Regions from separate parts of the Endozoicomonas sp. 2B-B genome, predicted to be linked through region 1. Evidence: predicted binding sites of a transcription regulator. Region 1 holds the regulator's gene; each other region holds the start of a gene.
The links. Region 1 encodes sigma-54, which starts transcription at its own class of promoters, with help from an activator protein. Its sites were predicted from a motif close to TGGCACNNNNNTTGCTNT; they were not measured.
Positions count from the first base shown of each region.

Region 2: a site for sigma-54 is predicted at 1,728-1,745, ahead of ACOMHB_RS10865 (NarK family nitrate/nitrite MFS transporter). Genes of this name have one in related genera too.
Region 3: a site for sigma-54 is predicted at 1,304-1,321, ahead of ACOMHB_RS08865 (ANTAR domain-containing response regulator). Genes of this name have one in related genera too.

Region 1 is NZ_JBLZMU010000001.1:5,682,569-5,685,848, reverse strand. It holds gene ACOMHB_RS21070 (PTS sugar transporter subunit IIA) at 65-517, opposite strand; gene hpf (ribosome hibernation-promoting factor, HPF/YfiA family) at 532-843, opposite strand; gene ACOMHB_RS21060 (RNA polymerase factor sigma-54) at 1,014-2,468, opposite strand; gene lptB (LPS export ABC transporter ATP-binding protein) at 2,726-3,280, opposite strand, start outside.
Region 2 is NZ_JBLZMU010000001.1:2,741,070-2,744,349, reverse strand. It holds gene nirB (nitrite reductase large subunit NirB) at 1-1,401, opposite strand, end outside; gene ACOMHB_RS10865 (NarK family nitrate/nitrite MFS transporter) at 1,778-3,247, shown strand.
Region 3 is NZ_JBLZMU010000001.1:2,178,784-2,182,063, reverse strand. It holds gene ACOMHB_RS08870 (CmpA/NrtA family ABC transporter substrate-binding protein) at 1-213, opposite strand, end outside; gene ACOMHB_RS08865 (ANTAR domain-containing response regulator) at 665-1,252, opposite strand; gene ispH (4-hydroxy-3-methylbut-2-enyl diphosphate reductase) at 1,415-2,359, opposite strand; gene ACOMHB_RS08855 (FKBP-type peptidyl-prolyl cis-trans isomerase) at 2,356-2,841, opposite strand; gene lspA (signal peptidase II) at 2,938-3,280, opposite strand, start outside.

The sequences.
Region 1 (3,280 bases):
CAAGAAACATTTTGCCTGCTTCTGTTATCAGATCAGCAAGCAAAATATTTTTTATCTACAGTCGTTAAACGGGGGAACAGATGATGCTGTAAAGTGCCTCGGAATTTTCTGCCGCTCGCATCTGACTTAACAATACTTCTGATTGAAAACGCTCAGCGACAGCCTGCAATATATTGAGATGTTCCTGAGTATTTTCTTCCGGAACAATAAGTGCGAACACCAGATCGACCGGCTGCTTGTCCACAGAGTCAAAATCTATGGGTTCAGACAGTTTGATCAGAAGTCCGGTAGGATGCTGACAAGCACTGGAGCGACAGTGAGGCAGGGCTATGCCTTTGCCCAAACCGGTGGTACCGAGTCGCTCTCTGTTAATCAGCTTGTTAAACAGATCCTTGGTTTTGATAGCGGGAACATGCTCACTGATGATTTCCGCAACAATTTCCAGGATTTTCTTTTTGCTGGCCCCCTGCACATCGCAGAGGGTGCGCCCGGGGGTTAGAATGTTTTCAATAATCATACAACGATCGATGCTTACAGGCGGCCGTTGGCACCCTGTAGCCGGTCAAGCGTTTTCTCTTTGTGTTTTACCAGTTGTCGATCCAGTTTGTCCGACATGTCATCAATGGCAGCGTACATATCTTCAGCCTCAGCGGTTGCATTAATATCCGCCCTACGAACATGTAGAGTCGCTTCCACTTTGTGCTTCAGTTTCTCAACACTCAGAGTGACCTGAACGTTTGTAATCTGATCAAAGTGGGCGGCAAGGCGGTCGAGTTTCTTGGTGACATAATCTTTCAGAGCCTCAGTCACCTCTACATGATGTCCACTGATGTTGACTTGCATGTAACGCTCTCCTGCTGATCCCGATTCTCGACATTGGACTGCCCCCGGGATTGTACGGGCAACCCTGATTGAAAGTCTATCACTGTCAATGACAGTTAGCGCTGTTCTGAGACAAAAAATCTATGGGGCGATTTGTGGTATAAGGGCTTGTTACCTCAATCGCTGAAGGCTCAGATAAGCTGCTTGCGTTCATTCGATGGCGGTATATTCATTGATTCACGATATTTGGCGATGGTTCTCCTGGCCACTTTGATCCCCTGGTCCCCCAGCAAGCCGGCGATTTTGTTATCACTCAGTGGTTTTTTAGGGTTTTCATCGGATACCAGTTTTTTAATCAAGGCTCTGATGGCTGTTGATGAGCACTCTCCACCAGTGGCTGTGCTGACATGGCTGGAGAAAAAGTATTTCAGCTCAAACACGCCTCTTGGAGTGTGCATGTATTTCTGTGTAGTGACCCTGGAAATAGTGGACTCGTGCATATCCACTGCCTGAGCAATGTCTGCCAACACCAGGGGCTTCATGGCCTGCTCACCCTGCTCCAGAAAATCTTTCTGAAATTCAACAATCTTGCCGGCTACTTTCAGTAAGGTTTCGTTACGACTTTGCAGGTTTTTCAGAAACCAGCGGGCTTCCTGCAGCTGGTTCTTCATAAAGACATTGTCACGACTGTTGTTGGCACGTTGCACCATTGAGGCGTAATTGTTGTTGATGCGAAGTCTGGGCAGGGATTCTGAGTTCAGTTCAACCGCCCAGCGGTCCCTGACTTTGGTGACCGAAATATCGGGGGTGACGTATTCCGTGTCCGCCTGGCCGATTTCTGATCCGGGCCTCGGGTTGAGGCTTTGAACAAGGTTAAGGGCTTCCCTCAGTTGATGTTCTTTGAGACGGGTACGCCGCATGATTTGGGCATAGTCACGACTACCCAGAGCCTGTAGATGATTCTGGATCAGCAGACGTGCTTCTTTCAGGAAGTGGGTTTCTTGTGGCAGTTGATTGAGTTGAACTTCGAGACATTCTTTCAGGTTGGCGCTGGCACAACCCACCGGATCAAAGTGAAGAATCCGTCGTTGCATGACCTGAAGTTCTTCAAACGCCAGTTCCTCTAACTGTTCCTGTAGCGAGAGATAAATTTCTTCCAGGGAGTGAGTGAGGTACCCGTCATTATTGATGGCTTCGATCACAGCCAGGCCCATCAGCCTGTCTCTGTCAGTCATGGGAGTCAGGTTTAACTGCCATTCCAGATAGTCCTGGAGGGACTCATTGGCCCGGGAGCGGGCAAAAGGATCATGTTCTTCATCGGTTGCAGCGGGCAGGCTGGAATAGACATCATCCCATCCGGAGTCAACGGGCAGGTCATTGGGTATGCTGTCAGCCCACTGGGGTTCTTCTGGTTCCGGGGGCTGTTCTGCTTTTTCATTGAAGTCAACAGGCTGTTCCCCTTCATCACCAGATGCAGGTGGTTCCTCAACGGACTCTTCAGACTCCAGCATCGGATTGGATTCAAGAACTTCCTGGATTTCCTGCTGAAGGTCCAGAGTGGAAAGTTGCAGAAGCCTTATGGCCTGCTGCAGCTGAGGTGTCATGGTCAGCTGCTGGCCCATTTTTAGCTGTAAGGATGGCTTCATAGGCAACTGTATACCTTTACTTCGGTGTCTGCACTGAGGGTGCCAGATTTGATGCCATCAGCGCCTGACAGTTATATCTCAGTGTCTGCTCATTATTTTGATTGGGCTACTCTCCATGTCACTGGGATTATAATCACATCTGAAGCTTCGGGAAAGTGATTCATCAAGTCAGCCATGCAACATTCAGAACAAGAGTATGAAAATAAATCAGCTCAACATCTTTGCCCGCTTCTTTCGCGAGACCAGTCAAGAGATGATCAGAGACTGAACTGATGCCCGAGATAAACGTCACGAACCTTTTGATTAGCCAGGACAGTCTGACTATCACCCTCGGCAATAATAGTGCCTTCGCTGACAATGTAGGCCTTCTCGCAGATATCCAGTGTCTCCCGGACATTGTGGTCGGTAATCAGGACTCCGATGTCCCGGGCTTTCAGGTGCGTGATAATGGCCTTGATGTCACCAACAGAAATGGGGTCAACACCGGCAAAGGGTTCATCGAGCAGAATAAATTTTGGGTCAGTGCAAAGAGCTCGGGCAATTTCTACCCTGCGCTTTTCACCACCGGAAAGGCTCATACCCGGATTGTCCCTGATATGATTGATATTAAACTCTTCCAGCAATGACTCCATTTTTGCGATGCGATCTTTCCGGGAAAGGTCGGAACGGGTTTCCAATATCGAGAGCAGGTTATCGGTGACCGTCAATTTCCTGAAAATAGAAACTTCCTGTGGCAGATAACCTACGCCAGCTCTGGCCCGGCCATGCATAGGTTCGTGAGTTAAACTCTGGCCACTAAGGTCAACCTGTCC
Region 2 (3,280 bases), 2.9 Mb from region 1:
GACCAGAGCCGTACAGCCACCACAGCCGGTTCCGGCACTGGTTTCGGCTTTCAGTGACCCCATATCCATGCAGCCACCGGCTACCGCGTTGACCAGATCACCTTTACTGACGTCATAGCAGGAACAGATTTGAGCCGTTTCTGGCAGAGCAGCCACGCCCAAACCTGTCGCTGCAGAACCATCGGTCTGAGGCAGAATGAGTTCAGCAGGATTTTCCGGGGGACGCATGTCATTCAGCATCATCTGCAACAGGCTGCCGTACTCTTCAGCATCGCCTATCAATACAGCTCCCAGAACCTTTTTCTTATTTCTGGAAACCACCAGTTTTTTATAAACTTCTTTCTCTTCATCAATCAGCTGGTAGCTCAGGGAACCTTCGGTATTGCCATGGGCATCACCAATACTGGCAACATCAACACCCATCAGTTTCAGCTTGGTGCTCATATCGGCACCAGTAAACTGATTACCGTCCTTACCCGTCAACTGATCTACAACCACCTGCCCCATCTGGTAGCCCGGTGCCACCAGACCAAAGATACGGCCACTCCAGAGTGCACACTCACCAATGGCAAATATACGTTCATCAGATGTACGGCAGTCGTTATCTATAACGATACCGCCTCGCTCACCCAACTCCAGTCCGGAAGCTTTCGCCAGCTCATCTCTTGGGCGAATACCGGCTGAAAACAGTACGATATCGGTATTCAGTTGTTCGCCGTCAGCGAACTGCATCTGGTGAACAGCGCCTTCACCATCAACAATCTGTCGGGTATTTTTGGAGGTATGAATCGTGACCCCCAGACCCTCGATCTTGCGTCTGAGCATGGCACCACCGCTATCATCCACCTGAACAGCCATCAGACGGGGAGCAAATTCGACCACGTGGGTTTCAAGCCCAAGATCTTTCAGAGCTTTTGCTGCTTCAAGCCCCAACAGACCGCCACCCACAACGGCACCGATCTTACTGTTACGGGCAGCTTCTTTAATCGCTTCCAGATCTTCGATGGTACGATAGACAAAACAGTTTTTACGGTCATGCCCGGGTACGGGAGGAACAAATGGATAGGAACCTGTCGCCAGTACCAGCTGATCGTACTTTTGAGTCATGCCACTGGCTGTCACTACTTCACAGGACTCACGATTTATTGATGTGATAGCTTCATTTAGAACAAGATTAATGCCTTCCTGCTCATAAAAGCCTTCAGAAACCATAGACAGGTCATCCGCTGAGCGGCCTGTGAAAAATTCACTGAGATGAACCCGGTCATAGGCAGGACGGATCTCTTCTCCAAATACCACCACATCGAAGCGTTTCAGACCGCCAGCATCTACCAGTTTCTCCAGAAAGCGGTGACCTACCATGCCGTTACCGACAACCACCAGGGTTTCTTTTCCGATCATCCCAGACATCCTCTTTAGTATCTAGCATTGGGCCGGTGCAACTGCATCCTTTAGAGCCAGCCTCTTTTCTAATTCTTCTGCCTATGCAACTGCCGTGCCCACTTTCAAAACACGATAAAAACAGGAAATTCTTTCCTGAAACTTTAGCTGCTCGCACAAAAATAATGCACGCAAAAATAATCAAACAGCTGAAGAGCACCATTTTGGTGAGAAGAATAAAAATTCTCAGAAACTTCCCGCACTCAAATAAAGAACTTTCTTGCATAGAAGAGAAAATTCATTAAATACGCATAAAAATGCAAGTCAAATCGGTGCATTTATCATATTGGCCTGATGTTTGCTTTTGCTTGGGGAATTTCTTAAACAAGGAGGATGTATGAGCAACCCCGATTCATTTAACCTGTTTTCTTTTAGCGGGAAGACCAAGATTCTGCACCTTAGCTGGATTGCTTTCTTTATTAGCTTTGTGGTCTGGTTTAACCATGCGCCTCTGGCCCTGGCTATTTCCGAGTCTCTGGGCCTGACTCGTGAAGAACTGAAAACCCTGCTGATTCTGAACGTAGCCCTCACTATTCCGGCTCGAGTCATCATCGGTATGCTCACTGATGTTTACGGTCCCAGAAAAGTCTATTCCGGACTCCTGGCCATCTGCAGTATTCCTTGTTTTATGTATGCCATGGCAGATGACTTTACCCAGGCCGCCATAGCCCGCTTTATGCTGGGTACTATTGGTGCAGGCTTTGTGGTCGGCATTCGTCTGGTATCTGAGTGGTTCCCCGCTCGCCAATTGGGTACCGCAGAAGGTATTTACGGTGGCTGGGGCAACTTTGGCTCTGCTGCTGCTGCCATGTCTCTGCCCACCATTGCACTGCTCTTTGGTGGAGAAGATGGCTGGCGTTACGCCATTGGCCTGACCGGATTAATCTCCTTGCTGTTCAGTGTCGTCTTCTACATAAACGTCACAGATACCCCTAAAGGTGCTACCTACTTCCGCCCCAAGAACATTGGCGCCATGGAAGTCACCAGCAAAGGCGACTTTGCCTTGCTGCTGATCATGAAGATTCCCATGTATGCGGCATTAGCTCTGCTGACCTGGAAGCTTTCACCTAAGGGTGTTGCCATGCTGAGTGCCGGGATTTCAACGGCTATTTATGTCGGTCTGACTGCTATCTACCTGTTTGATGTCTGGAAAGTCTGGCAGGTCAACAAGCACATTTTCTCCGAGCCTGTGCCAGCTATTCACCAGTATCAGTTCAAGCAGGTGGCCGTTCTGAACGTTCTTTACTTCGCTACCTTCGGTTCTGAACTGGCCGTGGTGTCCATGCTACCTCTGTTTTTTGCAGATACCTTTGAACTGGATCCGGTCATGGCGGGTCTGGTCGCTTCCGCTTATGCCTTCATGAACCTGATGTCCCGTCCGGGCGGAGGATTACTCAGTGACAAGTTTGGCCGCAAGATCACTCTGCTGGTTCTCACTGCAGGCCTGGCCGGTGGTTACTACATGATGAGTATCATTGATTCCAGCTGGCCACTGGTTCTTGCTGTTGTTGCTGCCATGGCCTGCTCCTTCTTTGTGCAGGCCGGTGAAGGTGCGGTATTTGCGGCTGTACCCCTGATCAAGCGTCGACTCACAGGTCAAATTGCCGGTATGACAGGAGCCTATGGTAACGTGGGCGCTGTCTTCTACCTGACAGTATTGTCTCTGGTGGACTACTCCACCTTCTTCATGGTTATCGCAGGCACTGCAGTGTTGGGTTTCTTTACCCTCTTCCTGATGGAAGAACCCAAGGGTCAGATGGCCGAAGTGATGCCTGACGGCAGTGTCACCATGATTGATGTGACCTGATCATTCTGTTTCAGTGGTCCACAATGGGCCACT
Region 3 (3,280 bases), 3.5 Mb from region 1:
GACGCCATCGAGCAATACTTTCCAGTTTGCCTGAGCTTCTATGGTGACGTACAAGCCTTCATCTTCGAAGTAGCCTTTTTCGTACGCAATGGCTATAGGTGCCATGTCCGTCAGTTTGATAAAACCAAACCTCAGTTCTTCTTTTTCTGGATAACCCAACTCGGCATTTACCTGCATTGACACAAGACCACTGACGCTAATCAGGGCACTCATTGCCACCGACTTAAAGGGTCTGAACCACTTCATTTGTCACTCCAAATATCTCTACTGATAGCTCACTGCCCTGCTACCTAAAGATTTATTATTCTGCACCGCCCCCTGAAATGCCTTTTCGGCTCTGGCTCATACATCGCTCCATCACCTTGTCATCACGCATTTCAGGGGTTCGGTACATCCATGTAAAAAAAAAGGCGCCCACCGCTACCTGGAAATTTTTCCGGATAGCGATGAGCGCCTTTGCTCTCTTTCACAACGTCTTTGTTGCGAATGCCTGCTCCTGCCGCCCTTGGCAGAAACATTTTTTATTGTTGTAGCTGAGTTAAAGCATTCTTCGTGCCAACTAATTTCGGCCTCTAACTCTGATCTTTTTTCAATTTTGTTTCATTGTTATTTCGGTTTGGTGCACGACACTGAAATTGCGCACCAACAACGAGCAATCTTCCGATCATGACGCTTTTTCTTCCAGCATGTTGAAAACATCAATAACATTTCTGGCCACAGCTGCCAGAGTTTTACCGTTATCCATAGCCATCTTTCTTAACTTTTTATAAGCCCGGTCTTCACTGATCCCCTGTCTGGACATCAGCAACCCCTTGGCCTTGTCCAGTAACTTTCGATCTTCCAGACGACTCCGGGTCCGCTCCAGCTCATCTTTCAATGACTGGTATTCCTGAAAACGGGCAACGGCCACATCAATAATGGTTTTGAGGCGCTGAGGCTGCAGATCAGCCACGATATAGGCATTAACGCCGGATCGTGTGGCTTGCTGGACGATGTTGTCAGTGGTTTGCTCTACAAACATTACGACAGGGAGTGGAGAGGTCTTGTTGATCAGAGCCAGCTTTTCCAGAAGTGAGGGGGCAGGCTTATCCAGACCAATCACCAGAATATCGGGCGAGAGGTCGGGCACAAGGGTCAGCAGGTCCTCATTCTGCCCCTGTCGTTTAATGACTTGGTAGCCAAACTCATTCAGTGCCTGGTTTAAAACAGACAGTCGAGCCGAACGGTCTCCAATCAACAACACTGAATCCATAGCCTGTAACACTCTATATCCCTGAAAAGATAACTATTCACAGGCTATTTTTAAGCAAGGGCTGTACCAGAGCATTGAGGAACGGGTTTAGCATTCAGAACCAGCCAGCTGTTCCGGAAACGAAATCGATGCAAATGCCTGATGCCTGACCAATTGGATGTGTCAGACTTCTACCATCCGGAGCTCTTTGGGCATGCTAAAAACAATATTCTCTTGTTCCCCTTCCAGTTCTTCGGGCTCTTCGGCGCCTAATTCAATCAACCGATTGATGACACCTTTTACCAGCACTTCAGGGGCTGAAGCGCCTGCGGTAATGCCCAGACTCTGTTTGCCTTCCAACCATTCAGGCTGAATATCCTGGGCTCCGTCAACAAGATAAGCTGATGCGCCTGTTCTTTCGGCTAATTCTCTAAGGCGGTTGGAGTTAGAACTGTTCACCGAACCTACCACAAAGACTGCATCGCATTCGGATGCCAGAGCCCTCACGGCATCTTGACGATTTTGAGTGGCGTAGCAGATATCGTCTTTGCGCGGCCCATTAATTTCAGGGAACTTGACCCTCAGTGCATCAATCACCCTGGCGGTATCATCCATAGACAGTGTCGTCTGTGTAACATAAGCAAGATGTTTCGGATCTTTCACTGTCAGTTTCCGAACATCGTCTTCTGTTTCAACGAGGTACATCTTCCCGCCTTTAGAGTCGTCGTACTGGCCCATGGTACCTTCCACCTCAGGGTGTCCATCGTGACCAATCAGAATACACTCCATACTATCCCGGGAGTAACGCACAACTTCCATATGGACTTTTTTGACCAGAGGACAAGAGGCATCAAAGACTTTCAAACCACGACGCGCAGCCTCTGTTTCGACCGCTTTGGAGACACCGTGAGCACTGAAAATAACAATAGAATCATCCGGTATCTGATGGAGCTCCTCGACAAATATGGCACCACGCTGTTTGAGGTTTTCTACCACAAACTTGTTGTGAACGACTTCGTGACGCACATAAACAGGAGGCTCAAAAACATCCAGAGCCCGGTTTACGATGTCGATAGCCCGGTCAACGCCTGCACAGAATCCCCGGGGATTTGCCAGCTTGATTTTCATGCCTCTGCGCTCTTGTCTGGTGTATGAGTTTCTGGTGTATGAATCGCTTGAGTGATATTCAGAACCTTCACTTCAAACAACAGTTCTTTACCCGCCAGTGGATGATTAAAGTCCACTTCAACATGGCTCTCTGTCAAACCGGTGATGACGCCAGCCAGCTCAGAGTTGGCGGCATCAGCAAAAGAAACGACTAAACCTACCTGCAACTCCATATCATCAGAGAATGTGTCTCTGGTAAACTCCCTGATGTTCTCGGGATTTGGCATACCAAAAGCACCGACGGGTGGGATTCTGAAGCTGCCCTGGTCACCCTCGGACAAGCCATAAATCACCTGCTCAAAACCCTGAGGCAGGTTCCCATCCCCCACGACAAATGTAGCAGGCTGGCCATCAAAATTACTGTCTACCACCTGCCCGTCTTCCAGTTTCAGGGCAAAGTGCAGTGTTACCTGCCTTCCCGGTCCTACCACAACATCAGACATTGTTTTTCTATACCCGCTTTCGAAAAATCCATTCATACACAGACAACGATTGCCGCCATCTTAAAGACTCCAGGCGCCCCATAGTCCAGCATAATCTCAGCTATGACTGTTATGCTGAGGCCGGAAGATATCCAGAACCAACATGGCTGCACCGGAGGTTATGGCCATATCCGCCAGGTTGAAGGACGGGAAATACCAACCGTCATGATACACCAGCAGAAAATCCACCACGTAACCATTCATGACTCGATCATAAAGATTGCCCAGTGCACCTCCCAGTATCAGAGCCATTGAGCAGGCCTGCCAACTTTCTTCTCTCTTCATTCGGGCAAGCCAGACGACCAACATCAGGCTGACGACGGATGCTACCCCCACAAAAAGCCACCGTTGCCAGCCACCCTGATCACTCAGAAAACTGAATGCGGCGCCAGTATTATAG